One region of the Afipia sp. GAS231 genome, then DNA from elsewhere that is predicted to be linked to it. Evidence: riboswitches for the same ligand, from Rfam matches in the RefSeq annotation. Region 1 holds a riboswitch; the other holds the start of a gene.
The links. A riboswitch is a leader RNA that binds a small molecule or an ion and turns the genes downstream of it on or off. The one in region 1 is predicted to bind S-adenosylmethionine.

Region 1 (14,630 bases):
GGCCTTGCTGGGGACGTTTTCGCTGCGCCCGTCCGGTTATCTGGCGCTGGCGGCGCAGGCCGTGCTGATTGCCGCGATCACCGCCTGGGCCTCGCGGCGCACGCTGTTCGCGACGCTCGATGATATCGACTGATCCAACACTTCCCATCCGATCCAAGACTCCACTTCGCCCGAAAACCCGATAGAATTGAGCTGGGGGAGAGGACCAGCAGAACCACATGAGCTTGCCACCCGACGATAGGTCGCCTGAACCGCCGGCCGCGCCGCCGCGAGGCCGGCTGCGCTGGGCTGTCGTGGTGACGCTTGCAAGCGTCCTTGTCGGCGCGGTCGTGGGGTTCGTTGCCTTTCTTGCGCAATTGCACGGCGTCGAGACCCAGCCGGCCCGCAACGCCGACGGCATCGTGGTGCTGACCGGCGGTTCGTCGCGGGTGTCGGATGCGATGGAATTGCTGGCCGGCGGCTACGGCAAGCGTCTGCTGATCTCGGGCGTGCACCCGACCAGTGCCGCCAGCGATATTTCCCGCACGCTGCCTGACAACCAGTCGCTGCTCCGCTGCTGCGTCGACCTCGACTATTCCGCGATCAATACCCGCAGCAACGCCGCCGAGACGCGGCGCTGGGCCCGCGAGCGCGGCTTCAAGTCGCTGATCGTGGTGACGTCGAACTATCACATGCCGCGCGCCATCGCCGAAATGTCGCATGCGATGCCTGACATCACGCTGATTCCGTTCGCGGTGGTCGGCGACAAATGGCGCGACGAGCCGTGGTGGAGCAGCGGTGCTACGTTCCGCCTGCTGCTGTCGGAATACGCCAAATACGTCGCCGTGGAAGTGCGCGTGCGGCTGGCCGATCTCGGCTTCGACCTGGTGCCGGAATGGTCGGATCAGCCGACCGGCTCGCTGCCGCAGCGCCCGGCGACCGCGCAGGCGAATTGACTTCTTCTTCACCTCTCCCCGCTTGCGGGGAGAGGTCGGATCGCACTTGCGATCCGGGTGGGGGTACAGGTCTATCGATAGCATTGCGGTCGCGGAGAGAGCCCCTCATCCCGACCTTCTCCCCGTAAGAACGGGGAGAAGGAGAAGTCTACCGTCCGCCGTCTCCATCCCGCACCGGCACCGCATGCTCGCCGTGCAGCATCATCGCGAGCTGATGCAGTTGCGGATCGCGAAAGCCTTCCGCTTCGATCGCCTTCACGGTGGCGAGCACGTAGTCGCGGTTGATGCCGGACTGGCCGTGGCCCTGCAGCACGTGACGCAACTGATCGGCCAGCGTCAGCCGCCCGGCATATTGCACATGGCCGCGATCGACCACATAGGCCAGCGCGCTGACGCGCTGCCGCGCCTCGTTCTCCAGCCACACCGAACGTTTCACTTCGCGATAGACCGAGGTCACCTGCTCGCGCTCGCGCAAATAGTCGACGGTGGCGCTGCGGTTCTTTTCCGCGACCCGGAACGCGATGCCGCGGCAGGCGCCGCCGCGATCCAGCCCGAGCACGAGGCCGGGCTTTTCCGGTGTGCCACGGTGGACGAACGAATAGACGCAGAGCGCGCGGTGCTCGCCGATCAGCCGCGCCGGAACCCGTTCGACGAAGTCGAAGCCCGGCCGCCAGATCAGCGAGCCATAGCCGAACACCCAGAGGTCGCCTGTCGGGAATTCCGAGTCGTGTAAGGTAATCGAGGACATTTTTGCTAAGCGTTTTCGAGCGAAGTGGACCCCGGTTCGCGTAAAGAAAACGCGTCAAACAGAAAATGGCTATCAGAACAGAGCGCTGAAGCGAAGTGAATTCAGCGCCTTTTGTTGTGATGTCCAAGCGCTTACATTTGACAAAATCACCGGCCAAAGGACGCCGCATGCCTGACATGACCCCCGCACTGCGCCGTCGCCCGCTCTGGCGCCTCTTCATCATGCCCGCTCTGCTGGTGGTCGCTGCCATCGCCTGGAGCGGCTTCTGGTTCTATGCGGCCTCCGAGGTCGGCGTCCGCGCCGACGCCTGGCGAGCCAGGGAGGCCAAGTCCGGCCGGGTCTATGATTGCGGCAAGCGCTCGGTGGCCGGCTATCCGTTCCGGCTCGAAGTGAGTTGTGAAGATGCCAGCGTGTCGCTGGTGTCGCAGACGGCGGGGGCGCCGTCGGCCTTCACCGCGCGCTTGAGCGAAATCATGGTGATCGCGCAGATCTATCAGCCGAACCTGCTGATTGCCGACTTCAAGGCGCCGGCGACGCTTGCCGACCGCGGCGAGCCGCCGTCGATGAAGGTGAACTGGACCACCGGCCGCAGCAGCATCACCGGGCTGCCGACCAATCCGCAGCGTGCCTCCATCGTGTTCGACAATCCCGCGATCGACCGCATCAACGGCCCGGTGCAGACGCCGCTGGCGAAGGCCGGCCATGTCGAGCTGCACGGCCGCATCGCCGAGGGCTCGCCGCAGGATCATCCGGTGATCGAAACCGTGCTGCAGATTTCAGGCGGCACCATCCAGGAAGTGCATCCGCTGTTGGCGCAGCCGTTCGATGCCGACGTCCAGACCAAGCTGAGCGGGCTGAAGGATTTTGCGCCCAAGCCGTGGCCGGAACGTTTCCGCGAGATTCAGGCCGCCGGCGGCCATGTCGAAATCGTGCGGTCGCGGATCCAGCAGGGCGACCTGGTCGCGGTTGCCGCGGGCACGCTGGGCCTCAACGCCAGCGGCCGGATCGAGGGCGAATTGCAGATGACGGTTGCCGGCATCGAGAAGGTGATTCCGGCGCTCGGTATCGAAAAAATGCTGGAGGAGGGCGTGCCGCAGGCGACGCTCGACAAGGTGGCGCCGGGCGTGAAGAGCCAGGACCTCAACAATCTGTTCGGCGCGCTCGACAAGGCGATCCCGGGTCTCGGCAAGGTCGTCAAGCAGAACGCCAATGCCGGCGTCGCCGCCGGCATCAACTCGTTCGGCACCGCGGCCGAACTCGAAGGCAAGAAGGCGCGTGCCTTCCCGTTGCGCTTCGTCGACGGCGCGGTGTTCTTCGGCCCGATCAAGGTGGCGCAGCTCCCGCCGCTGTTTTGACTCGTCCCGGCGAACGCCGGGATCCATAACCGGGAATCGTAGCGCGGCGTAGGGTGGGTTAGGCGAAGCCGTAACCCACCTCTGCTCTTTCCCCAGCGAGAAGGTGGGTTACGCTTCGCTAACCCACCCTACGAAGTTAACGACTCTCTCCCGGTAAACTGCCGCTCGCCAAAGCGTGATGGCGCGGCGGGAATGCCTCGCCAGCTATCGCAGTCTTGCTCTCTGACGACCCAATGACACCGTGGGTCGATAACGAGGAGAGCAGAGATGACTACGTTCAAATTGCTTGGTGCGGCAGCCGTTCTGTCGGCGCTGGTCGTGTCTTCGGCATCGGCGCAGGCGGTAATCGACGAGCCGGGCATGTATGCATTTTATCATCCGAACGGCGACGTGCTTCATGCAGGATCGTCGCGGCCGGCCTTTGATGCCCAGGCGAAGGCGCGACCGGTGATGATGCGCCATCCGCTGCCGGCGCGGCACCGGTCCGTCAAATAAGATCCGCGGTTTCAACTCATGCGGGCTCGGTCGGTGAGGGCTGAGCCCGTACTTTTTGCACAGTGATCTTGTCCGCCGAAGCTCTGCGAGCGAAGGCGGAAGGCGTAACCCACCTCTGCTCTTTCCCCAGCGAGAGGGTGGGTTACGCTTCGCTAACCCACCCTGCGAAGTTAACCACCCTCTCCCGGTAAACTGCCGCTCGCCAAAGCGTGATGGCGCGGCGGGAATGCCTCGCCAGCTATCGCAGTCTTGCTCTCTGACGACCCAATGACATCACCGTGGGTCGATAACGAGGAGAGCAGAGATGACCAGTTTCAAGTTTCTTGCTGCGGCTACCATTCTGTCGGCCTTGATCGCAACTTCGGCATCGGCGCAGCCGGTGATCGACGAGCCGGGACTGTACGCGTTCTATCATCCGAACAGCAGTCTCGGTCTTGGTTATTCACGGCCGTCTGCCGATGCCCAGGCGATGGCGCCGCGGCCGGTGATGATGCGCCATCCGCTGCCGGCGCGGCACCGGTCCGTCAAATAAGATCCGCGGTTTCAACTCATGCGGGCTCGGTCGGTGAGGGCTGAGCCCGTACTTTTTGCGCGGTGATGTGCAGGGCGGATTAGCCGACTTGTCCGCCGAAGCTCTGCGAGCGAAGGCGGAAGGCGTAATCCGCCGATGCTACGTTACTGGGCAAGAGAATGACGGTACGCTGGCGCTAAATCCGCCCTACATTTCTGCCGTCGTCATTCCGCGATAGCGGAAAAATACCGGAGAGGCTGCGGTCGCGGCACTGTGATTGAAATCGCTCTGGCCGAAGGCCGATCAACGCACATCTCCTGACGACGGTTTCAAAAAACCCGCTGCGTGCAACGGGTCGAATGGATGGAGAGAACAAATGAATAATTTCAAGATATTGGCCGCTGCGCTGGTTCTATCCGCGGCGTCGGCAACGTCAGCTTTTGCCCAGGCCGCGATCGGGGAGCCCGGCCTGTACTCGTTCTATCATCCGAACGGCGACGTGCTTCATGCCGGATCGCCGCCCCCGGCGGCGGATGCGATGGCCGCCTACACCGGCCGGGCCGTGACTTCAGCGCCGCATCGCGCACGTCATCCGCATTCGGGGTACGTGCGCTAACGCTTTCGACGGCTTGATTCCGCCAACGACGCAAGCCGTGAGGCGTGCGACAAAATGGCACGACGGGCAAATCACCAAAAGTCTGTCCAGCCCTTCGGCTAAAAATATTTCCGTTGAGCCGTCGGGCAAATCAGATTTAGGACTCCCGCCATCCTGTTCCGCCAGAGGGGCGTCGGCCGTCGTCGCAAACGAGGGACAGGGGGCGGTGGACGCGGCAGCACGCGAGACGAACGGGCTGCTGTGTACGGTGAAATCGTTTGGGTCCGACGCCCCGATGCAGGCGTCAAGTTCGAAGGCAGCCAACGCTGCCCGAGAGCGATGGTGTCACAAAAAGCAGGGTCACCAGGACGATCTCGTATAAGCCGTAAAGCCATTGCGCAGGGAAGGCCGGATGCCTCCGCCAAACCTGTATGCTCATGTGCACCATCTTGTTGCAACTATCGCACATGAGACCACGGGTGCGGCGCGCACCCGGTCTTCCCTGCGCCCTCTGATATCGAGGGCAAGGTCGATTGCAAAACTTCGGGCAGATCATGCCGCGAGAATAATTCTTGTCGTCCCGGACAAGCGAAGCGCGATCCGGGACCCATACGCCGCGGCAGGGGTTGTTTGGTGAGATGTTCGACGACTTGCGTCCGACAACCAACATTCGTGGTTATGGGTCCCGGCTCAAGGCCGGGACGACGAGTTGATGGAGCGACGTGTAATCCTACTCCGCCTTCTTCTCCAGATTCGCATGCGGGCGGCCGAAATCCGGCGCTGCCGAGTCCTGGCCGATCTCGACGATGCCGCGGCGGATGGCGCGGGTGCGGGTGAAGTGTTCGAACAGCGCTTCGCCGTCGTTGCGGCGGATGGCGCGGGTGAGCTTCGAGAGATCCTCGGTGAAGGTGCCGAGCATTTCGAGTACCGCGTCCTTGTTGTTCAGAAACACGTCGCGCCACATCGTCGGATCCGAGGCCGCGATGCGGGTGAAGTCGCGAAAGCCGCCGGCGGAAAACTTGATCACTTCGGACGACGTCACCTGCGCCAGTTCATCGGCGGTGCCGACGATGGTGTAGGCGATCAGATGCGGCAGGTGGCTCGTAATCGCCAGCACCAGGTCGTGGTGGTCGGGCGTCATGATCTCGACCCTGGCGCCCATGCCGGCCCAGAACGCACGCAGGCGCTCGGTGGCGGCAGCGTCGGTGCCTTCCGGAGGGGTGAGAATGCACCAGCGGTTGATGAACAGTTCGGCGAAGCCGGAATCGGGGCCGGAGTGCTCGGTGCCGGCGACGGGGTGCGCCGGTACGAAATGCACACTCGCTGGAAGGTACGGCGACATCTCACGCACGATCGCGCCTTTGACCGAACCGACGTCGGAAACGATGGCGCCGGCTTTCAGGAACGGCGCGATCTCCTGCGCCACCGGCCCGCAGGCGCCGACGGGAATGCAGAGGATGACGAGGTCGGCGTCCTTGACCGCTTCGGCGTTGGTCGCGAGCACGGCGTCGACGATGCCGAGTTCGGCGACGCGCGCGCGCGTCTTCTCCGAGCGTGCCGTGGTGACGATTTCGCCAGCCAGGCCCTGGGCCCGCGCGGCGCGCGCGATCGAGCCGCCGATCAGCCCGAAGCCGATCAGCGCGACGCGGTTGAACAGCGGAGCGGCGCTCACTTGGCCGCCATGAAGTCACGCAGCCCGTCGACGACGAGGCGATTGGCCTCTTCGGTGCCGATGGTCATGCGCAGCGAATGCGGCAGGCCGTAATTGTTCAGCGCGCGCAGCACCAGGCCGCGTTTGGTCAGATACACGTCGGCCTCGGCGGAGGTCTTGCCCTTGTCGAGCGGAAAATGGACCAGCACGAAGTTCGCCACGCTCGGCGTCACCTTGAGGCCGAGCTTGGTGATTTCCTCGGTCAGCCAGTTGCGCCACGTCTCGGTAAACGCCTTCGACATCTGGACATGCGCGGTGTCTTCGATGGCGGCGACCGCGGCGAGCATCGCCGGGGTCGAGACGTTGAACGGGCCGCGAATGCGGTTGACGGCGTCGACGATGTTGGCCGGGCCGAACATCCAGCCGACGCGCAAGGCGGCAAGACCGTGAATCTTGGAAAACGTATGCGTCATCACGGTGTTTTCGGTGGTCGCCACCAGCTCGATGCCGAGTTCATAGTCGTTGCGCGACACGTAGTCGGAATAGGCAGCGTCGAGCACCAGCAGCGCCTGCGGCGGCAGCCCGGCGCGCAAGCGCTTGACCTCGTTGAACGGAATATAGGTCCCGGTCGGGTTGTTCGGGTTGGCGAGCCACACCAGCTTGGTCTTCGGCGTGACACGCTTGAGGATGGCGTCGACGTCGGCGGTGAATTCGGTCTCGGGCGCAACGACGTTGGTGGCGCCGTTCGCCATGGTCGCGATCGGGTACACGAGGAAGCCGTGGGCGGTGGAGATCGCCTCATCGCCGTGGCTGAGATAGGTGTGCGCCAGCAGGTTGAGGATTTCGTCCGAGCCGGCGCCGCAGATGATGCGGTCGGGATCGAGCCCGAAGGCGCGGCCGATCGCCTCGCGCAGCACCCGCGAAGTTCCTTCCGGATAGTCCTCCAGGCCCGCCGCCGCCTGCTTGTAAGCTTCCTTCGCCTTCGGCGACGGCCCAAACGGGGTCTCGTTGGCGGACAGCTTGAACACCTTGCGGCCGGGCTCCGGCACCGGCGTCTTGCCGGGCGTGTAAGGCGCAATATCGAGAATGCCGGGATTCGGCACGGGGCGGTACATCGTCAACTCCGGATCGTCAGGGTCGTTTCAGGACTTGGCAGTTCAAGATCTGGCAGTTCAAGATCTGGCAGCCCCGTTCGGGGGCACCGTATAGCGCGTTGCATGGCTGCCGACGAGTGCCGACGAACGCACCGACGCACCGGCCCCAATCAAGGCCATCTTGATCTTCTCAAAGCCGGTGCCGGCATCCGACACCAGCAGCGCCGCGCCGTCGAAGGCGGTATCGGGCACGGCGACGATTTCCGCGAGCGGCGCCAGCGCGCGCGCCGTGTCGGCGTTCCAGCCGGAGACGCGGACGCTCCACATCTGGACTTCGGTGTCCATGGCGTCGTCGGCGACCCGCGAGATCACGAACACCGGAAGCGCTGCCGGATGGTCGGCGCGTTCCAGGAACGGAAAGCGGGCGATGATCTTCGGCGCGCCGTCGGCTTCGAGTGCGATCCACCATGGCGTGCGGCTCGAGATCGCCGAGACCAGCGCCAGATCGCCCTTGGATTTCGCCACCGCCTCGACCGCGGCCTGGGCGCTGAAATGCGCCACATAAGGCACGACGAAGCCGAAATGAAACCGCGCCGAATCCCGCATCGCGGGCTCGCTCACCGAAACATCCGCATGCACCGCGAACGGCGCTTGGACAAAGGTGAAGGTCGAGATGATGACGCGCCAGATGCTCTCGATGGTGTCGAGCGGCAGGATGCCGCGATGGCGCTTGACCAGTTCGCGCATCATCGAGGCCTCGCGCGCCGGACGGAACGCCGAGCCGACTTCCTGGGTCTGCTTGACCTGGATCAGCCGGTCGATGATGTCGCCGCGCGCCATCAGCAGACGGTGGACCTGCTCGTCGATCGCGTCGATCTCTTTGCGTAGCTCCTGCAGCGAGGGCGGAGCCGGGGGTGCCTTGGACATATTCTCAACTCTCAATGCCGGATCGGTCGAAATTGCCGGCAAACGCAGTCATTGATTAGGAAAGACGGCCGATGAAAGCAAAGGAAACGTGCGGGACCGTGCGCTGCGGCGAGACGGTTAACCATGGACAAGCCTTGACGAAAAGCCTGCCCGGGACTAGCTTTGGCTTTCTCCGTGGTCATTTGAGCCGGCCGGCTTGCAGCCACGTTAAACAACTCGCTAAACAGGCCGGGGACAGAAGTGATCCCGGCCGAACCTTTGTTCAGGCCGGGTTTTTTATTGGCCTGATTCTGTCCATGGACCTCCGCTAAGGAGGCCGGTGCCGATATGACAAATGTGCAGTCGATACCCAGCCCGTCGATCCACAGCGAGGATCGCGCCCATGAGGCCGATCATCCGACCTCGCTGGTGGCGAAGTTCGGCATGGAGCAGCCGCTGAAACTCGATTGCGGCGTCGATCTCGCGCCGTTCCAGATCGCCTATCAAACCTATGGCGAACTGAACGCGGACCGTTCCAATGCCATCTTGATTTGCCATGCGCTGACGCTTGATCAGCATGTCGCCAATGTGCACCCGATGACCGGCAAGGCGGGCTGGTGGGCGAACATGGTCGGTCAGGGCCTTCCACTCGATATCGACCGTTACTTCATCATCTGCGCTAACGTCATCGGCGGCTGTATGGGTTCGACAGGGCCGGCTTCGACCAACCCGGCCACCGGCAAGCCGTGGGGGCTGGACTTTCCTGTCGTTACCATCCCCGACATGGTGCGCGCGCAGGCGATGCTGCTCGACCGTCTCGGCATCGATACGCTGTTTTGCGTGGTCGGCGGATCGATGGGCGGAATGCAGGTGTTGCAATGGACGGTGGCCTATCCGGAGCGGGTGTTTTCGGCGATGCCGACCGCCTGCGCGACGCGTCATTCGGCGCAGAACATCGCGTTTCACGAGCTTGGCCGGCAGGCCGTGATGGCGGATCCGAACTGGCACCAGGGTCGTTACACCGAGAACAGCACCCTGCCGCATCGCGGCCTCGCGGTGGCGCGGATGGCGGCGCACATCACCTATCTGTCGGACGCGGCGCTGCATCGCAAGTTCGGACGGCGGATGCAGGATCGCGCTTTGCCGACCTTCTCGTTCGACGCGGATTTCCAGGTCGAGAGCTATCTGCGCTATCAGGGCTCGTCGTTCGTCGAGCGCTTCGACGCCAACAGCTATCTCTATCTGACGCGGGCGATGGATTACTTCGATATCGCCGGCGATCATAACGGCGTGCTGGCGCAGGCGTTTCGCGGCATCAAGACCCGCTTCTGCGTGGTGTCGTTCACCTCGGACTGGCTGTTCCCGACCTCGGAATCGCGCGCGCTGGTGCATGCGCTGAATGCGTCGAGCGCGCGGGTGTCGTTCGCCGAGATCGAGACCGATCGCGGCCACGACGCCTTCCTGCTCGACGTTCCCGAATTCTTCGACATTTCCCGTGCCTTCCTGGAATCCGCAGGCAAGGCGCGCGGGTTGGGCTCAGGTGGCCCGGGATCGACAGGTGGTTGAGATGGCGTTGCAGGAACAGAGTTTGCCGCTCGGCGGCATCGCGCCCGAACGCATCGGGAAATACCGCACCGATCATCTGCTGGTCGCCGGCATGGTCGAGCCCGGATCAAAAGTGCTCGACGTTGGCTGCGGCGAAGGTGAACTGCTGCAACTGCTGGAAAGCCGCGGCATCGACGGCCGCGGCATCGAGTTGTCGCGCGAGGGCGTCAACCGCTGCGTCGCCAAGGGGCTCGCGGTGGTGCAGGGCGACGCCGACACGGATTTGCTCAACTATCCCGACGACGCCTTCGACTATGTGATCCTGTCGCAGACGCTGCAGGCGACACGGCAGCCGCGCGTGGTGCTGGAAAACCTGCTCCGGATCGGGCACCGCGCCATCGTGTCGTTCCCGAATTTCGGCTTCTGGAAGATGCGGCTGCAGTTGCTGGTGGGCGGCCACATGCCGCGCACGGAAAATCTGCCGGCGACCTGGTACGATACCGCCAACATCCATTTCTGCACGATCAAGGATTTCGTCGAGCTCTGCGGCGAGATCAACGTCAAGATGGAACGCGCGGTGGCGCTCGATCTCTACGGCCGGCCGGTGCCGCTGAACCTGCCATGGTGGGTCTGGAACATGTTCGGCGAGCAGGGCGTGTTTTTGCTGTCGAGGGCTGGAAAGGGGAAATAGCTGTTGCCCGTCATTCCGGGGCGATGCGTAGCATCGAACCCGGAATCTCGAGATTCCGGGTTCACGCTTCGCGTGCCCCGGAATGACAGCTAGACGATCACCCCGGCTTCATCGACCTTGCATCCCGCACCGGCCACCTCCCGGCCTCGACCAGTGCAATGAACCGCTCGACCATCTCGTTGAACAGTGCGGGCTCCTCGAGATTGAGCACATGGCCCGACTTCGGAAAGAACGACAGTCCCGCCGCCGCCAGGTGCTGCTTCAGGAACAGGCTGGGCTCGACGCAATTGTCGTCCTCGTCGCCGCACAGGATCAGCGCCGGCGTCGGCACCTTCCGGATCGCGTCGGTCAGGGTGTAGATCGAGGGCCGGCCACCCTGAAAACTGCGCATGGTGTTGGCCGAGCCTTGCGCGCTGTGCCGGGCCAACGCCGCATAGAAATCGGCGTGACCGCGCGGGTCCTTCAGCAAGAACGGAATCCGGCTCGGCGCCTCGCGCGTAGCCTTGGCGACCTCGATCGAGCCTGTCGTCTCGTACTGCACGGCGTTGGCCTGGCACTGCTTGCGGAACGCGTCGAGATTTTCGAGATTCGAGCCCGAGCCGACCGCGGCGAGCGTCATCGACAGCGCGCGTTCCGGAGCGTTGAGGCCAACTTGAAGCGACGAATAGGAGCCCATCGACAGGCCTATGAAATGCGCTCTTGCAATGTTGAGATGATCGAGTACGGCGAGCGCGTCGGTGTAGAAATGCTTGTAGGTGTAGACATCCGATGTCGGCGGCACGTCGGAGGGCGTGTAGCCGCGGGCCGAATAGGCGATGCAGCGATGGCCGCGCGAGAAGTAGCGCATCTGCGGCTCCCAGTTGGTATGGTCGGCCGCGAATTCATGCAGGAAAATAATCGGAGTTCCGCTTCCCGCTTCCTCGAAATACAGACGGACATTATCTTTCGCAATGGCATGGGGCATTGGCATTTCCTCTCGTTGGCCGGCCCCAGATTTGCAGTTAATTCTCGCGGCGGCAATGCGGCACCATTGATCGCTTATGGCCACTGAATCATCGCGGAATGACCCCGAAATCGATTTCGCACTGCCACATGAAATCTTCCTCTCGTCACACCCCGAATCTCAAAACCGCCGCCGCGTTCGTTTCCGCAGGAACGCGACAGGGGAAGGGGGGCTACAGAGGATGATCTATGATTCAGTTGCTTGCGTTTCTCCGCTCACTTCGTGTCTCGCCTCGAGTTCTGGCACTGGCTCTATGTTCGGCGTCGATCGCCGTATCCGTCACGCCCGCTCACGCACGGTCTCATCATGGCGGAGGGCGTCATGCGCGCGCCTATCACGCCGGCCATCACGCGAGGCGGCATTACGTTCACATCCAACGTCGGCATCTGACGGAAAGTTCGCGCTGGGAGCGCGGTGTGGCGCAGATGCAGGCGGGCGGCTTTGCCGACACCCATGCAAGCTTCTCACCGAACGCAAGCGCCGCAGCGAGCGCAAGCGCCGCAGCGAATTCAACCCTGACGCCGACCGGAGGCGCGATGGCGGCGAGCTTCACCTCATCGAACGTCGTCGCCGAAGCGCGGCGCTACCTCGGCGGTAATCCGACCGGCCGCGGCAGTCTGTGGTGCGCGCGGTTCATGAACCTGGTGCTGCAGCACTCCGGCTATCGCGGCACCGGCTCCGACATGGCAAGTTCGTTCGCGCATTACGGCGAGCGCGTTTCCGGTCCGCAGGTCGGCGCCATCGCCGTCATGAGTCGCGGACGCGGCGGCGGCCATGTCGGTATCATTACCGGCATCGATGCGTCAGGAAATCCGATCATGATATCCGGCAATAACGGCAATCGGGTCCGGGAAGCGCCGATCTCGCGCGGCCGGATCTACGCCTACGTCATGCCGACCGGCTAGATCAGGCGATCTGCAGCAGACGGATCAGGCCGAGGCTGATGAGGCCCAGGATGACAAGCGAAGCGGTGACCGCGGCTGTGACGCGGACACCGGCGTTGGCCACGACCCGCACATCCACGCCCAATCCGAGCGCGGCCATCGATACGGTGGTGAGCAGGCTGGCCGTGGTTGCCAGCGGGATCAGCATGGCCTGCGGGATCAGTCCGAACGACCGAAAGGCGGCGACGATCAGAAAGCCGAGGATGAACCATGGCACCAGTTCGTGCAGCGCAGGGCCGGAGCGTCTCGTCGTCCTGACTTCGCTCGCGCCGCTCCGGTGTTGCGGTGGAAGGTGGCGGCTGATCAGCGAAAGGCCGAGCACCACCGGGCCCAACATCAGCACGCGGACCAGCTTGACCACGGTGCCGACCTGGTTGCTCAACTCGCCGATCGGAAGCGTAGCCGCCAGAACCTGTGGCACGGCATAGACGGTAAGGCCGGCCATAACGCCGTATTGCGTCAACGACATCTTCAACAGCGGCACGAGAAACGGCAGGCATAATACGACGACAACGCCGAGCACGGCCGTGAACGCGATCGAGGAGGCGACGTCGTCACTGTCGGCGTCGATGATCGGCGCGACCGCAGCGATCGCCGAGTTGCCGCAGATCGAGTTGCCGCACGCCACCAGGATCGACATCCGCAACGGCAGGCCGAGCAGGCGGCAGATCGCGTAACTGCTCGCGATCGCAACCACCACGATGCCGGCAATGCCAAAGATCAATGCCAGCCCGAGCGCCGCCGCGGCACTGGCGCTGACGGCGGCGCCAAGCAGCACGACAGCGACTTCCAGCAATATCTTCGCGCTGAACTGGATGCCGGCACTCCAGGTCGGCCCGGGCGTCCAGGCGGTTCGGATCGCGACGCCAAGCAGGATCGCAATGACCAGCGCTTCCAGGTAAGGCTGGCCGGCAAAACCGACCTCCACCCGCTCAAGCAGCATCGCGACGACGGTTACCGCCACGCAGAGGATCAAGCCAGGCAGGAGGCGGATGACGCGTTCGAGCAAGAGATGACCTCAGGGGGCTGCGTGCCCGGTCACGATACCGGAATCGCGGCCAAGACTAATGCACAATCGTCGCGATCGCGTCGCCCGCGCCAATGCTGCCGCCGGCGATGACCTCGGCATAGATTCCGCAATCGTTGTGGCCGAGGCGGCGCATCAGCGTGTTCGGGATCGAGAGGTCGCGCGCGCCGGTGTCGGGATCGACATTGACGGCGGCGCATCTGACGATGCGCTTGACCACCTTGAGGCGGACATCGCCGATGGCGAGCGTCCGGTCGAGTTGCTCGAACTCGTGCCAGGCCGGCCAGCCCTCGACATAGAGGTTGGCCCGAAATCGAAGCGGGTGGACGGGGTGGTCGACCATGCTCTCGATGGCGCGGAGGCTCGCGAGATTGATGATCGAGACGACCTTGCGGGCGACGTCCGAAAAGCTGTGGCCCGGGCTGGTTAGGATCCTGGGCGGCCCCTTGATCTCGCCGGCATATCGGTGGGCAAAGAACTGCTCGATCGCGGTCCGGCCCTCTGATGTTTCGAGGTCGCCCTCGGCCGCCACCGCACCGTTCCGGCGGATGGTCAGGACGTGGCTCGCATCGTCGAAATGGGTGCGCAGCGGCGCCAGCCATTCGTCCCGCTGCAGCATCAGGAAGTGGGGTTTTGACAGCCATTTCGGTTCGGCCGGGTCGAAGCCCGAGGGGCCGTTCTCGATGGCGTAGCGGCGGTCGGCCGACAGCGTCTCGCCGGGCAGAAGCGCGGCTTGGCCGAGCGGTTCCGGGGAGAGGCCTTTGACGGGATAGCGGTAAATGCCGGCGATTGTCGCGGTCGGAGACGAGGTCATTCGGCCTTGTAGGGGATTCCCTCAAGCCCCGCTACCGCCCCAAAATTGCAGGCCGGCCTCTTCCGTTTCGGCCGCCGATGCCCACATTTGCATCAAGCCTACAAAATGATGGCGACGACTGCCGGCCGGTTGAGGAATGTCAACGCAGCCGCGCGGAAACCCAATGAAGATGCCATTTTCATGCCTTAGGGGTGGGAACGGCAGGCCGAGGGAAAGCAACAATGAATATTGAAAAATACACCGAGCGGGCGCGCGGATTCATTCAGTCTGCGCAATCGCTGGCGGTGCGCGACGGACACCAGCAGTTCTCGCCGCT
Region 2 (14,630 bases), 500 kb from region 1:
TCCTCGTCTACGGGCAGTTCGGCGACGGCAATATCGGGCATTTCGTCTCCCGCCGCGCAGTCTGATTGCTGCGCCGCGGGGTTGTCCTACCACGACCGGGCCGGATTCCCTGTGCACGGGGCGCAAGGGGGGCCTGCACGATTGCAGGCGAGCGGGTTCTTCTACCCGATCGACCAGACAAACGGCGCCTTGCCACCGACCGGCGGCTTCAAGTGCACTGGAATGTGGCGGCCGCAGCCGGCCGCCAGGCCCTCGAACAGACCTGTGAGAACGTTGGCGCAGGCCGGGTGATAATCGCCGACATCGGCCATCAGCTTCCAGCTCTGCTGCCGCACTTCGAAGGCGCCCTCCGAGGTGCTGATCTCGGCGACATCGTCCTGCGACTCGAACAGCACGCGCAGGAACGCGACGAAATCCTTCGACGAGCCTTTCGCTGCATCCTGACCCATCGCAAAGCTGTTCGCGATCTCGTGGAAATACTGCATGCCGATCAGCTTTCCGGTGAGGTGCAGCAGATAGCCGGCGTCTTCCGGCCCGAACACCTGCACCATCACCGGAGCCGCGGTCTTCACATATTCCATCGCGTAGTTGCGATAGGCCTTCTCCAGCCGCGGCTTCGGCCAGCTATCGACCGGCAGCGCCGGCGCGGTGGCCGGATCGAACAAGGGCGCTTCGAGGTGCCGCGCGAACACCAGCCGCGCGTCGAGCTCGAGCGGATGGTCGTATTCGCAATAGTAGCCTTCGAGCCCGTCCTGGCCGTCAACGCTCTGCTTGGTACAGACGAAGCCGAGATTGAGGTTGCCGAGCGCCACACCGTTGTTGGCGTGCCAGCCGCGCAGCATCGCGCGCGAGACTTCGCCGGGCACGCCGCAGATCGCAGTCCCCCGCCAGATCCAGCGCGGCGGTGGATAGCGGATCCAGGCCTTGCGATCGGTCTCGTGCATGTATTCGACATGGACGCCGCCGATCCAGTTCGAGAGATAGTGATATCGCGCGGCCGCGACCGCCGGCGGCAGATGATCGAGGCCGAGTTTGACCAACCCCGGCAGGAAGCGCTCCTGCTGCTGGCGGCGGAACACCCGGAATACGAATTCGGCGGCATCCGCGGTGCCGCGCCTGGAGACCACGATGAGAATGAGGCCGGTGAAAAACGCATGGTAGAGATCGGCGACGCTGCGCCATTTCGTCCATTGCGCTTCGCGTTCGCCATCCTGCCCTGCCATCGCTTCACTCCCATTTTTGTGGAAGCACATTGTCATCGCGCGCGAGGCGGCGCAATGCGCCGCGCGCGAGGCTGGATTGCCTTGACGCGGACGCTTGCGAAACTAAGGTCCGAAGCAACGCCGAAGGGATCGATTGCATGACACTACCGATGAGCTGGGACGAGTGGACGCGACACGACGGCACGGCGTTGGCCGCACGCGTCCGCAAGGGCGAACTCACGGCAAAGGAATTGGCGAAGCAGGCGGCGGCCGGGATCGCCAAGGTCAATCCCGCGCTGTCGGCCGTCGTCGAAGTGTTCGAGGACGCGATCGCCGATCCCGTCAGCAACGGCGCCAACCCCGACGGGCCCTTCGCAGGTCTGCCGTTCCTGATGAAGGATCTCGGCCCGACCATGAAGGGCCGGCTGCAGGAAATGGGTTCACTGATCATGCGCGGCAACCGCGCGACCGCAGATACGTTCCTGACCGGAAAATTTCGTCAGGCGGGACTCAATCTCATCGGGCGCACCACCACGCCGGAGTTCGGGGTCTGCAGTTCGGCGGAAAATCCCGCCGTCTATGTCACGCGCAATCCCTGGAACACCGACTACACCACCTGCGGATCGTCGGCCGGCAGCGCCGCGATGGTTGCGGCCGGTGCGTTGCCGATCGCGCATGCGACCGACGGCGGCGGCTCGATCCGGATTCCGGCCGGCGTCAACGGCAATATAGGGCTGAAGGTGTCGCGCGGCGTGTTCTCGCTCGCGCCGCATCTGTCCGATCTGACCGGGCTGGTCTCGATTCAGGGCTGCCAGTCGCGTTCGGTGCGCGACACTGCCGCTTTCGTCGACGCCTGCCGCGGGCCCGCGCCCGGCGAGTTCATGCCGTTCTGGACCACGCCGGAGCCTTATACCGAAATGATCAAGCGCGATCCGGGCCGGCTCCGCATCGCGCTCTCGCACCAATGGGGCGCGTATCGCGCGACGCCGCAGATCGCGGCCGAACTCGCGCGGGTCGGAAAATTCCTCGAAGGCCTCGGCCATCACGTCGATTACGCGCTGCCGGAACTGGACTTTCCCGCAGCCTTCGAGGCGCAGACGACCTGCTATGTCAGCAACTTCGCCCAGGTGATCGGCAACATGCTGGCCGCGCGCGGGCTCGACCGGCCGCCGGCCGACCTCATCGAGCCCGTCAACATCCGGATCTGGGAAGCCGGCCGGCACACCAGCTTTACCGAACGCGCGCGGATGCAGGCGGTGTTCAACACCACGTCGCGCGGCTTCGGCGATTTCTTCGAGCGTTGGGATATTATCCTGACGCCGATCACCGCGCTGCCGACGCCGAAGGTCGGCACCACGGAGTACCTCACGATCAGCGACAATCCGTCGGTAGCGGACTGGTTCGGCAATCTCTGGCGCAATTTCGCGTTCACGCCGCTGGCGAACCTCTGCGGCATCCCCGCGATCTCGCTGCCGATGGCGACACATGAACACGGATTGCCGCTCGGCATCCAGGCGCAGGCGAAGCAGGCCAATGACGGCCTGCTGCTTCAGCTCGCGGCCCAGATCGAGCGGGCCATCGATGGCAAATGGAATGCGGGCGAGCGGCCCGGCGTGCACGTAACGGGCAGTTAACTCACGCCGCTCGATATCCCCTGAGGAATACGCCGACGCATTTCCGGACTCGTGCTTCGATTTGCGGGCGCGATGGCAATGGAAGGCCACCGAACATGGTGGCGCGCCGTGGCGCATCCGCGACCATGCCAAGCAACATCCCGGCGGCTTCTTCGGCATCGTCGAGCCTGATCAACCCGCGTTTCTCCTGCGTGGTCAGCCAGTCGGCCAGCGCCTTGACGGCCCGCTGGATTCCGTTGCGGTAGAACGCTCCGGCCAGATCGGAGAATTTTCCGGCCTCCTGCAGCACCATGCTCTGAAGCGCAACGACCTCCTTGTCGAGCGCGAGATCGGCGCAGGCCATCAGCGCCGCGAACAGCGCTTCGTCGATCTCGGCATGATCGATCGCCTCCAGATTGATTTCGGACAGAAACCGATCGATCCGATCCGACGTCATGCCTTCGAACAGCGCCGCTTTGTTCGGGATTAAACGGTAGAGCGTTTTGGTCGAGACCCCGGCGCGGCGCGCCACGCTCTCGATACTGGTCGCGGCATAGCCATTGTTTGAGAACTCGTGCCGTGCCGCTTCGTAGATGACCTGGCGCGTTTCGTCGTCGGGGCGAACCCGTGGTCGCCCCCGGAGGCGGCGCTCTTCGCAGGGATCCCCGCTCTGGTCGGGGGCTCGGGTGATCTTGATCTCAGCCATGTGATTAAATGATGCCTGTCATTCTATTGACAGTTCAAAGGTAGGGTCTATTTTGGAAAATATCAAGTTTCCTAATTGAGGGCGACACCCATGACCCGCCATTCCACCTCCTTCGAGATCGAGAGCCCGGTTCCAGCCGACATCAGCAAGGACTTGCTGCCCGGCCTCACCGAAACGACGGCCCCGGCCCAGCCGGCAGTCAGAAAGTTTAATTTTCGCAAGGCCTTGCTGACCGGTGCGGCGCTGGCCGTACTGGCCGGTGGCGTGTGGTATGGGTGGGATTACTGGACGGTCGGGCAATACCTGGTCTCCACCGACGACGCCTACGTGAAGGCCGATAACACCACGATCGCGCCGAAGGTTTCGGGCTACCTGCATCAGGTGCTCGTCGGCGACAACGAGCGCGTCAAGGCCGGACAGGTCCTGGCGCGGATCGACGACCGGGATTTCAAGGTCGCGCTCGACCAGGCCAAGGCTGATGTCGCCGCGGCGCAAGCGGCGATTACGAGCAAGCAGGCGCAACTCGAAGTCCAGCAGGCCGTCATCGCCGCAGCCGAGGCCACGCTCGAAGTCGACCGGGCTACGCTGACTTTCGCAGTTCAGGAAAACAAGCGCTATTCCGATCTTGCGACCACCGGATACGGCAGCGTGCAGAATGCGCAGCAGGCGCAATCGCGCAACGGCGGCGCACAGGCCGCGTTGGCGCGCGATACCGCCAACCTGACGTCGGCGCAAAAGCAGGTCGACCTGCTCAAGGCCGAGATCGTGCAGGCCAATGCTGCATTGTCGCGGGCTCAGGCGATCCAGAATCAGGCCGAACTCAATCTCGGCTACACCACCATTACAGCTCCGATCGACGGCGTGGTCGGCAACCGCACGCTGCGGGTCGGCCAGTTCGTGCAGGCTGGCACGCAGTTGATGTCGGTGGTGCCGGCCAGCGGCGCCTATGTGGTTGCCAACTACAAGGAGACGCAGCTCACCGACGTGCATGAGGGACAGGCGGTGGACATCGCCGTCGACATGTTCCCCGGCCAGATCGTGCACGGCCATGTCGACAGCATCGCACCGGCCAGCGGCCAGGAATTCGCGCTGCTGCCGCCGGACAACGCCACCGGCAACTTCACCAAGGTCGTGCAGCGCATTCCCGTGAAGATCGCGCTCGACCGCGGCAACGCTTCGCTCGTGGAGCTGCGGCCGGGCATGTCCGTGATCCCGACCATCGAGACCCGCGCCAAGGCGCCGATCCGCCAGGCGGGGGCCGCAACCAAGGTTTCGAATTCTGTTCAGGGAGCATCGTGCCATGTCAAATCTCAGCCCGTCCGCCTCGACATCAGCGCTTCCGACCTCGCCCACAACATCTGATCGCGCCAGCGCCACCACCTGGATCGCCGTGCTCGCCGCCATGATCGGCTCGTTCATGGCGATCCTGAACATCCAGATCACCAACGCCTCGCTGCTCAACATCGAAGGCGGCATCGGCACCGGCGTCGACAACGGCTCGTGGATCTCGACCTCCTACCTGATCGGCGAGATCGTCGTCATTCCCCTGACCGACTATCTCAGCCGCGTGTTCTCGTTCCGCCGCTACATGCTGGCCAGCGCCGCATTGTTTGCGGCCTTCTCGGTGGCGTGTGCCTTCACCCACGATCTGCCTTCGATGATCGCGATGCGCGGCCTGCAGGGTTTTGCCGGCGGCGTGCTGATCCCGATGGCGTTCACGCTGGTGCTGACCAAGCTGCCGAAGCCGCAGCAGCCGGTGGGCCTCGCCATCTTCGCCCTGTCGGTCACCTTTGCACCTGCGATCGGGCCGACCATCGGCGGCTATCTCACCGAGAATTACGGCTGGCGAACCATCTTCTTCGTCAACGTGGTGCCGACCATCGTGATGGTGACCGCGCTCTATTTCACGCTGGAGCGGCAGCCGATGCAGTTCAAGCTCTTGAGAGAGGGCGACTGGGCCGGCATCTTCACCATGGCTATCGGATTGTCCGCCTTCCAGACCGTGCTTGAGGAAGGTAACAAGGACGACTGGTTCGCCTCCCCCTTCATCCTGCGACTGGCTGTTATCGCGCTGGTAAGCCTGTCGCTGTTCGTCTGGATCGAACTGACGGTCGAAAAGCCGCTGATCCGGCTGCGGCTCCTGAAGCGGCGCAATTTCGGGTTCGGCACCATCGCGGTGACGCTGCTCGGCTTTGCGCTGTTCGGATCGGTCTATATCCTGCCGGCCTATCTCGGCCAGGCGCAGGGCTACAATGCCGAGCAGATCGGCGCCGTGCTGGCGTGGACCGGTCTGCCGCAATTGCTGCTGATTCCGCTGATCCCAAGGCTGATGCAACGCCTCGACGCCCGTTATATCGCCATCACCGGCCTCCTGATCTTCGCTTATAGCTGTTTCATGAACACGGCGATGTCGCCCGACTATGCCGGCGACCAGCTCTGGATTCCCAACATCGTGCGCGCCATCGGCCAGGCCATGGTGCTGACCCCGTTGACCTCGGTATCGACAAGCGCCACCGCGCCGCAGGACGCCGCGGCCGCGTCGGGTATCAGCAACATGCTGCGCAACCTCGGCGGCGCGATCGGCACCGCCGTGCTCGCCACCGTGATCACCAAGCGCGAGCAGTTTCATTCCAACATCATCGGCCAGTCGGTGACGCTCGGCCGCGAGGAAGTGCGCAACCGGATCGCCCAGACGACCGACTATTTCATGGCGCATGGCGTGCCCGATCCGGCCGCCGCGCATCAGCAGGCGATCATCGCGCTCGGCAAGACCGTGAAGCATCAGGCGCTGGTGATGGGCTTCAGCGACACCTTTGCGGTGATCGGCGTGGTGCTTGTGATCGCAGCCCTGGCGGTTGCGCTGACGCGGAAAGCGAAGACGGCCGCGGCCGCGGCGCATTGAACAAGATGTCCGGACTCAGACCTTGAAATGCTTGGAGAGCTTCAGGCCCTGCGCCTGATAGTTCGAGCCGATCTTCTGGCCGTACATCGCGTCGGGCCGCGCCAGCATTTTCTCGTAGACGAGGCGGCCGACGATCTGGCCGTGTTCGAGGATGAACGGCACCTCGCGCGAGCGCACCTCCAGCACGGCGCGCGAGCCCTGCCCGCCGGCGCCGGCATAGCCGAAGCCAGGATCGAAGAATCCGGCATAGTGGACGCGGAATTCGCCGACCAGGGGATCGAACGGCACCATTTCCGCCGCATAATCCGGGGGCACCTGCACGGCCTCTTTCGACGCCAGAATGTAGAACTCGCCGGGATCGAGAATGAGACTGCCGTCGGGCCGCGCCTCGATCGGCTCCCAGAATTCGCCGACTGCATAGCCGCCGCGGCGATCGATATCGACCACGCCGGTGTGGCGCTTGGCGCGGTAGCCGACAAAGCCGTTTGCGTTCTCGCCGGACAGATCGACCGACAGCGCGACGCCGTTGGCCAAATCTGCATCGTCGATATCGACCAGCCGCTCGGCCGCGTGCAGCGCATCGAGTTCGTCGGCATTGAGGATCGCGTCGCCGGTGCGGAAACGCACCTGTGAGAGCCGCGAACCCTCGCGCAGCAGCACCGGGAACGTCTTCGGGCTGATCTCGGCATAGAGCGGGCCGTGATAGCCGGCGCCGATCATGTCGAAGCGGCGCGTGCCGTCGGCGATCACGCGGGTGAACACGTCGAGCCGCCCGGTCGAACTCTTGGGGTTCGCAGCCGCAACGATCTCGCGCGGCAGCGCAAGGCTTTCCAACAGCGGGACGATGTAGACGCAATTCGTCTCCAGCACCGCGCCGTCGCTTAGATCTATTTCATGCAGCTTCAATTCGTCGATGCGCTCGGCCACCGTCGCGCCCGGCCCGGGCAGGAAGCTCGCGCGCACCCGGTAGGCGATATCGCCGAGGCGCAAATCGAGGCTCGCCGGCTGGATCTGGCTTTCGACAAAGGGGTATTCGGGCAGGATGAGACCCGCATCCGCCATCGCTGCGATCATGCGGTCGGGCAGAATTCCATTGGCGTCGGGCGGCAGCGAAAACGACACGGCGTGGTCCTCTGAGGCGGCCCGTCGGATGGCCCAAATGCCATCCAGACCTCATAAATAAGGGCTTTTACGGGTTATCCGATGGCCGCCTTGACGAAAAGGGCGCGAGGGAATATCAGCATGACTTATCCCGTGGTGATTTGAGCCGGCCGGCTTGCAGCCACGTTAAATAAGTCGCTAAACAGGCCGGGGACGCGTGTGATCCCGGCTTGTGGAAATTTTTCCAGGCCGGTTTTTTTGTGACCATTTTCGAAGGATGGTCACGACGGAGGTCACATGTCTGAGGCTAATTCTACCACCCGCTATCGTCCCGAAACCAAGCTGGTCCATTCCGGCACCCTACGTTCGCAATACGGCGAGACCTCCGAGGCGCTGTTTCTGACCCAGGGGTTCATTTACGACAGCGCCGAGCAATGCGAGGCGCGGTTCAAGGGCGAGGATCCCGGCTTTCTCTATTCGCGGTTTTCCAATCCCAACATCTCGATGTTCGAGCGCCGCATGATCGAGCTCGAAGGCGCCGAAGCCGCCCGCGCGACCGCCACCGGCATGGCCGCGGTGACCACCGCGATCCTGGCGCCGCTGAAAGCCGGCGACCACGTGGTGGCGGCGAAGGCGATGTTCGGGTCCTGCCGCTATGTGGTGGAAGACCTGCTGCCGCGCTACGGCATCCAGTCCACCCTCGTCGACGGTCTCGACCTCGACCAGTGGAAGAAGGCGATGCGGCCGAACACCAAGACGTGCTTCCTCGAAAGCCCGACCAATCCGACGCTCGACGTGATGGACATTTCGGCGATCGCCGAGATCGCGCATCAGGGCGGCGCGCGGCTGATCGTCGACAACGTGTTCGCGACCCCGATCTGGCAGAGCCCGTTGTCGCTCGGCGCCGACGTCGTGGTCTATTCCGCCACCAAGCACATCGACGGCCAGGGCCGCTGTCTCGGCGGCATCATTTTGTCGTCGGAAGCCTTCATCGCCGAGCACATCCACAACTTCATGCGCCAGACCGGCCCGTCGATGTCGCCGTTCAATGCCTGGGTGCTGCTGAAGGGGCTGGAGACGCTGGCCGTGCGCGTGCGCGCGCAGACCGAGACCGCCGCGAAGGTGGCGGATGCGCTCGCCAGCCATCCGAAGATCTCGCGGCTGATCTATCCCGGCCGCGCCGATCATCCGCAGGCTGCATTGGTGAAGAAGCAGATGCGCGCCGGTTCGACCCTGATCGGCTTCGAGGTCAAGGGCGGCAAGGCCGGCGCGTTCCGCTGCCTCAACGGGTTGAAGATCTCGCGCATCTCGAACAATCTCGGCGACGCCAAGAGCCTCGTCACCCATCCCGCCACCACGACGCACCAGCGGCTGGCGCCGGAGGCGCGCGCCGAACTCGGCATCAGCGAAGGCTTTATTCGCTTCTCCGCCGGGCTCGAGCATGCCGATGATCTGATCGAGGACTTTGCGGCGGCGCTGGAGAAGGCGTGAGGCGCATTCACCGTCATTGCGAGCGAAGCGAAGCAATCCAGTCTCGCTTGAAGCAAGTCTGGATTGCTTCGTCGCTTCGCTCCTCGCAATGACGGCGGATGGAGTACGTAGGGTGGGCAAAGCGAAGCGTGCCCACCCTCGCGTATCACAAAGACTGTTGGTGGGCACGGCGCAAGTGCGCCTTTGCCCACCCTACGAAGCCGCCGTTCATTATATCCGCCGCGGCGTATGGGTCCCTGCGTTCGCAGGGACGACAGCTACATCGGCCGGTAGGTCCGCACGTCGGACGGCACGTTGACGCCGAGCTTGATCTGGCCGACCGACTTGATGATGTCGTCGCCGAGCAGTTGGGCGAAGCAGGCGTAGCCCCAATCGTTCATGTGCAGGCCGTCGGAGATGACGAAGCTGTCGATCGGGATCGCCTGCCTCTCGTGCCAGTCGCGCATCACCTCGAAGCGCGGAAACACGCCGACGTGACGGAGTTCGGCGACCCTGCCGAGCAGCTTGACCATCTTGCCGGTGCTCTCGGGGTGCTCGTTGACGCGCGGCGAATATTGCGGATCGACCAGCACCAGGTCTGCTCCCGCTTCCTGAATCCGTTTGACGCCCGCCTCGACCATGGTGGCGGTCTCGCCCGGATCGAGGTTGCGCAGCACCGCGTTGGTGCCGACCTGCCAGATCACCATATCCGGATGCATGTCGATCACTTCGGCCTGCAACCGCTTCATCATTTCGGGCGCGTCCTCGCCGCCCTTGCCACGGTTGACGACGGTGATGTCGGCGGTCGGATAGTGCCGGCGCAACTGCGCGGCGAGCCGGTTGGGATATTTGAATTCCGGCGACGACGCGCCGTAACCGTCGGTCGACGACGAACCGAACGCGACGATCACGACCGGCTGCCCCGCGGCGAGTTTGCTCGCGACATGCGGCAGCGAGCCCATCGATTTTGCACCGCCCTTCGGCGACAGACACGGCACGCGGCTGAAGATATCGGACGCCGATTTCGCGACCTCCCTCACCTTGTCGATCGCCCGGCCGGCGATGCCCTTTTGCGCCGCCGGATTGGCCGGATCGACGGCCACGACATTGCCGGCGCCGGCGGCACCCGTGGTCGCTGAACCGCCCGTCGTCGGCGCAGCCTGCGGTTTGACGGCTTCAGGCTTGGCGGCTTCAGGCTTGGTAGCTTCAGGCTTGGCGTTGCCGCCGAGTGCGGCCTGCTGTGCCACCTGCGGCTGGGCAACTTCCGCGTGCAGCGGCAAAATGCAGGCAGGCGCCAGCAGCGCAAAAACGGCGACGGCAAATGTGGTCAAACGAAAAGGGTAGTGACAACTCATTAACGCTAGTTCCCTTAATTCTGCTGCGCCGCATCAAGGTGGGCGCTATCGATCACGAATTTCGACAGCGCGCGGCCGAGACAGGCGTGAACGCGCTCGACCAGATCCAGGCCGTGCGCGGTACTAAACAGGTCGAAATCGCCGGCGTCGTTCCAGTGGCGCATGATCGCAAACCGGTCGAACAGCGGAACGTCGTGCTGCTGCGCCACCACCCGCATATTATCCAGATAAGGCGGCGCTGAAATCATCGTCTCCGTGCGCGGACTGTATTGCAGATTGACCAAGACCACATCGGTTCCGGCGGTTTGCAGCGCAACAACACCTTCGTCCAAGGCGCTGCGAAACTCGTCGGGATCGACGGATCGCATAGCATCGACGGTGCCGGTCTGCCAGATAACCAAAGTAGGCTTTTTTGCTTCCACCAGCTTAACGAGCGTGGCGGCCGCCTCATCGGCGGTTTTCGCGCTCTGTAGTTCTACGGATAGGTTGATCGGCAGCGTCGGCAGCCGCTCTTTCAGCGCCGCCTGCAACCTTGCGGGGTAGGCGCTGGCTTCCGCGGAGGGGATCGAGGAGGAACGGCTGCCGACCACCAGGATGGTCAGCGGCTGGCCTTTTTTCACGGCCTCGGTGACTTTCGGCAGCGAGCTTTCGCTGGTCAGGAGATAGGCCGGCACATCGCAGGGCTGGGGCGCATCCTCGGCGCGCGCGAAGCCGGTGGCCGCCAGGCCGGCGAGCAGCGTCACACCCAGCAGAGTCCTGACAGCGGACCTCATGCGCCCCCTCCGGCCATATCGGCGTTGCCGGCGGCGCTTTTTGTTTTCGACGCACCCTTGTCGGCGGAGTGCTTGTACCACGAAATCACCCACGCCATTCCCCACATGATGAGGATTCCGGAGATGCTGACCAGCAAGTGCATTGCAGCACCGCCGGAGACTTCGGCCAGCACGAAATGCCCTGCGAAAGCCAGGAAGACACCGAGGCAGAATATCTCAAGCGAATGCTGGCCGCACAGGATCAATGGTCGCAGCCAGGGCGATTTCAGCCCTGGCCAATCCCTGGGCAGGAAGCGCACGGTGATCGCCGCCAGCGCCAGGAAATGGGCGAAGCGCAATACGTCCAGATCGGTCTTGTCGATCGGATACATCCACTGCTCGACGATGCGGGGCAGGCGGCCGAGTTGAGGCACAGACCAGGTCAGGGCGACGCAGAAAGCGGCAAACAGATAGACGAAGCAAATCCACATCGTCACCGGCGACGACAGCAGCCGCGACATCCGCTGCGCCCCGCCCATCGCGCACCAGGCCCCGAACACGAACAGCAACTGCCAGGCCAGCGGGTTGAAGAACCAGAAGCCGTTCGGATAGGCGGTGAGATACCAGTCGAAGTGCCAGGTCAGCACATAGATCAGCGCCGACAGCGCCAGTGCGACGTCGGCCTTCCATTTCATCAGCCACAGGATCAGCGGCAGGAACAGCATCAGGACAATATAAAGCGGCAGCACGTCCATGTTGACGGGGCGGAATCGCAGCAGCAGCGCCTGGACGATGGTGACATCCGGCTGCTTGAGAAAATCCATGATGCCCATCTCTTCGCTGTAGAGCGGGTTCTCGAAGCTGGTGGCGACGTAGGAAATCTCGGCCAGGAAGATCGTGAACAGGAACACGTGCGCGACATAGATCTGCCAGACCCGCCGCAGGATCCGCGCGGTCGCCACCACAAAGCCGGCCTGCAGCATCGCCCGGCCATAGACGAAGGCCGCGGTGTAGCCGGAGATGAAGATGAAGATCTCGGTGGCGTCGGAAAATCCGTAATTGCGGATCGTGAACCAGGTCAGGATGTTCGGCGGCAGATGATCGATGAAGATCAGCCAGAGCGCCAACCCGCGAAACAGGTCGAGCCGCAATTCGCGCTCGCCGGCGGCCGGGAACGCGATCGCCGGTGCTGCAGCGACGGCCGCCGCGTCGCCGGTCGCGGACGCGGCTTTGGCACCGTCAACGGCAATGGGATCGGCAATGGACGTCATCAGGCACCGTCTGGACAGTTGGCAATTTTACGCTGGCACTGACCGAAATCGATCATATCGGCCCGCAAGTTGCACACAAGGTACGCATCGAGATACGGGCCGGCCGCACGCGGGGTGCGCTATAGAACGGAACTATGTTGAAACCGCGATGAAACCTGCGTCGATTGGCCCTGCCGGCCCGCCCGGCGATTGGTTCCGCCAGCTTTGTTAGGTATGATGTGCGACAGGATTTTCGAAAGCTTTTTTGCATGTACCGCGCCGTCACCCGTCAAATCGAAGTTACCGTCGAACCGAACTTCATGCCGGAACGCTCGGCGACCGAGAAGGGCCAGTATTTCTGGTCCTACACCATCGTGATCGTCAATACCGGCGCCGAGACCGTGCAGCTCCGCACCCGGCACTGGGTCATCACCGACGCCACCGGGCGCAAGCAGGAAGTCCGCGGCGAAGGCGTTGTCGGCGAACAGCCCGTGCTCGCGCCTGGCGAACGCTTCGAATACACCTCCGGCGTGCCGCTGCCGACCGCCTCCGGCTTCATGACCGGCCGCTACCAGATGGTCACCGAAAGCGGCGAACGTTTTGAGATCGACGTGCCGACGTTCTCGCTGGACAGCCCGGAAGGCAAGCGGGTGTTGAACTGACGGTCGTGACTCCATCGTTGCCTTCGTAGGGCGGATTAGCGAAGCGTAATCCGCCGAGTGGAGAGCGAGATGGCGGATTACGCCTCCGGCTAATCCGCCCTACAACACACTTTCGCGATCTCGCGGCATCATCTGCCCGAAGTTTTGCATTTCGTTGGCCCTCCGAAAGAGAAGAGGGCGCGGGGAAGACCGGATGCGCGCTGCACCCGCGGTCTCGCAGGCGTGTTGCATAGGAATATGCTGCCCACGAGCATACAGGTTCAGCGGAGAACATCCGGCCTCCCCCACGCAATGGCTTTACGGCTTATACGAGATCGTCCTGGTGACCGGCTTTCTTGCCACCATCGCCGGCTTCAGCTTTCGCTTCCGCCAACTTGACGCCAGCACCGGGGCGTCGGACCCAAACGATTTCGCCGTACGCAAGGACCGCGCTCGTCAGTCGCGACCTCACGTCCACCGCTCCCTGTCCCTCGTTTGCGACGATGGCCTACGCCCCTTGTGTCCGCGAGATCTGCCAGAATGTGCGAACGGGCGGTTGCCTACCAACCGCCCGTTCGCTGGAACTGAGCCCGCAACGCCCTAAGGCGACAGAGCCTGTATCAGAGCGAGGGACAGCTCCGGTGTCTTCCTCAACCCGAACAGTTGCATGGGCTTCGAGCCCGCACGAGCAAGGAAGGGAGTGGATGATGGCACAAAACGGTCTCATCGTCGTGGGCATCGATGTCGCCAAGGACAAGATTGATGCATGCATTCGCGTGCTGGCACTGCGGCAACCGTACCCGAGCAGCGCGCAGGGGCATCGCCGGTTGGTTGCCTGGCTGCGCAAGCACAAGGTGAACAAGGCCGTCATGGAGGCCAGTGGCGGCTATGAGCGGGACTGGGCCAAGGTACTGCGTCAGGCCGGCATCGCGGTGCGGATTGTCGACCCCAAGCGGGTGCGCAGCTTCGCCCGATCGGCCGGACGCCTGGCCAAGAACGATGCGATCGACGCGGAGATGATCGCTTGGTTCGCCGAGACATTCAACGAGGCACCGGAGCAGAGCTACGATGCCGCGCATGAGGAGATGCTGGCGCTGGTGAAGGCGCGTATCGCACTGGTTGAGTTGAAGACCCGCTTGCAGAGCCAGAATGAGCATGCTGCACCAGGATTGGTTCAGAAAGCCCATGCCCGCATCTTGAAGGACCTGGCCCGCGAAATTGCTGGGCTAGAGGCTGCCATTGCGGCCAAGATCAAGGCCACGCCACACCTTGCCGAGCGTGCCGAGATCATCGCGAGCGTGCCTGGCTTCGCCGCGACGAGCGCCGCGAACCTCGTCGCGGGCATGCCGGAGCTTGGGCAGGTTAGCAACGAGGTCGCCGCCGCATTATTGGGTGCGGCTCCTTACGATGACGATAGTGGCCAACGGCGCGGCGAGCGTCATATCAAGGGTGGCCGCCGCTGGATTCGCACTGCGATCTACATGCCCTGTCTCGGGGCCGTCACGCAGAACAACCCGGCGCTCAAGGCCTTCTATCGACGCCTGATCGCCAAGGGCAAGAAGCCGAAAGTCGCGCTCATTGCCTGCATGCGCAAGCTGATCGTCATCTGCAACACGCTGATCGCGCGACGGCAGAAAT

Region 2: it holds a riboswitch for S-adenosylmethionine, as region 1 does, so the genes downstream of both, BLS26_RS20180 (O-succinylhomoserine sulfhydrylase) here and BLS26_RS22670 (homoserine O-acetyltransferase) in region 1, are expected to answer to the same signal.

What each region holds. Positions count from the first base shown of each region.
Region 1 is NZ_LT629703.1:4,793,313-4,807,942, forward strand. Features, by position in the region: gene BLS26_RS22620 (ABC transporter permease) at 1-133, shown strand, start outside; gene BLS26_RS22625 (YdcF family protein) at 219-935, shown strand; gene BLS26_RS22630 (gamma-glutamylcyclotransferase) at 1,084-1,683, opposite strand; gene BLS26_RS22635 (DUF2125 domain-containing protein) at 1,851-3,038, shown strand; gene BLS26_RS22640 (hypothetical protein) at 3,306-3,533, shown strand; gene BLS26_RS22645 (hypothetical protein) at 3,838-4,065, shown strand; gene BLS26_RS22650 (hypothetical protein) at 4,421-4,660, shown strand; gene BLS26_RS22655 (prephenate/arogenate dehydrogenase family protein) at 5,370-6,311, opposite strand; gene hisC (histidinol-phosphate transaminase) at 6,308-7,405, opposite strand; gene BLS26_RS22665 (chorismate mutase) at 7,463-8,311, opposite strand; SAM riboswitch at 8,476-8,555, shown strand; gene BLS26_RS22670 (homoserine O-acetyltransferase) at 8,639-9,856, shown strand; gene metW (methionine biosynthesis protein MetW) at 9,858-10,526, shown strand; gene BLS26_RS22680 (alpha/beta fold hydrolase) at 10,624-11,490, opposite strand; gene BLS26_RS22685 (TIGR02594 family protein) at 11,718-12,434, shown strand; gene BLS26_RS22690 (YeiH family protein) at 12,436-13,482, opposite strand; gene BLS26_RS22695 (MOSC domain-containing protein) at 13,538-14,314, opposite strand; gene clpB (ATP-dependent chaperone ClpB) at 14,536-14,630, shown strand, end outside.
Region 2 is NZ_LT629703.1:4,291,894-4,306,523, reverse strand. Features, by position in the region: gene BLS26_RS20215 (MATE family efflux transporter) at 1-41, opposite strand, end outside; gene BLS26_RS20210 (hypothetical protein) at 162-1,223, opposite strand; gene BLS26_RS20205 (amidase) at 1,361-2,836, shown strand; gene BLS26_RS20200 (TetR/AcrR family transcriptional regulator) at 2,838-3,521, opposite strand; gene BLS26_RS20195 (HlyD family secretion protein) at 3,612-4,883, shown strand; gene BLS26_RS20190 (DHA2 family efflux MFS transporter permease subunit) at 4,822-6,423, shown strand; gene BLS26_RS20185 (2'-deoxycytidine 5'-triphosphate deaminase) at 6,439-7,545, opposite strand; SAM riboswitch at 7,668-7,747, shown strand; gene BLS26_RS20180 (O-succinylhomoserine sulfhydrylase) at 7,822-9,015, shown strand; gene BLS26_RS20175 (SGNH/GDSL hydrolase family protein) at 9,273-10,349, opposite strand; gene BLS26_RS20170 (lipolytic enzyme) at 10,364-11,122, opposite strand; gene BLS26_RS20165 (OpgC domain-containing protein) at 11,119-12,372, opposite strand; gene apaG (Co2+/Mg2+ efflux protein ApaG) at 12,621-13,013, shown strand; gene BLS26_RS20155 (IS110 family transposase) at 13,724-14,630, shown strand, end outside.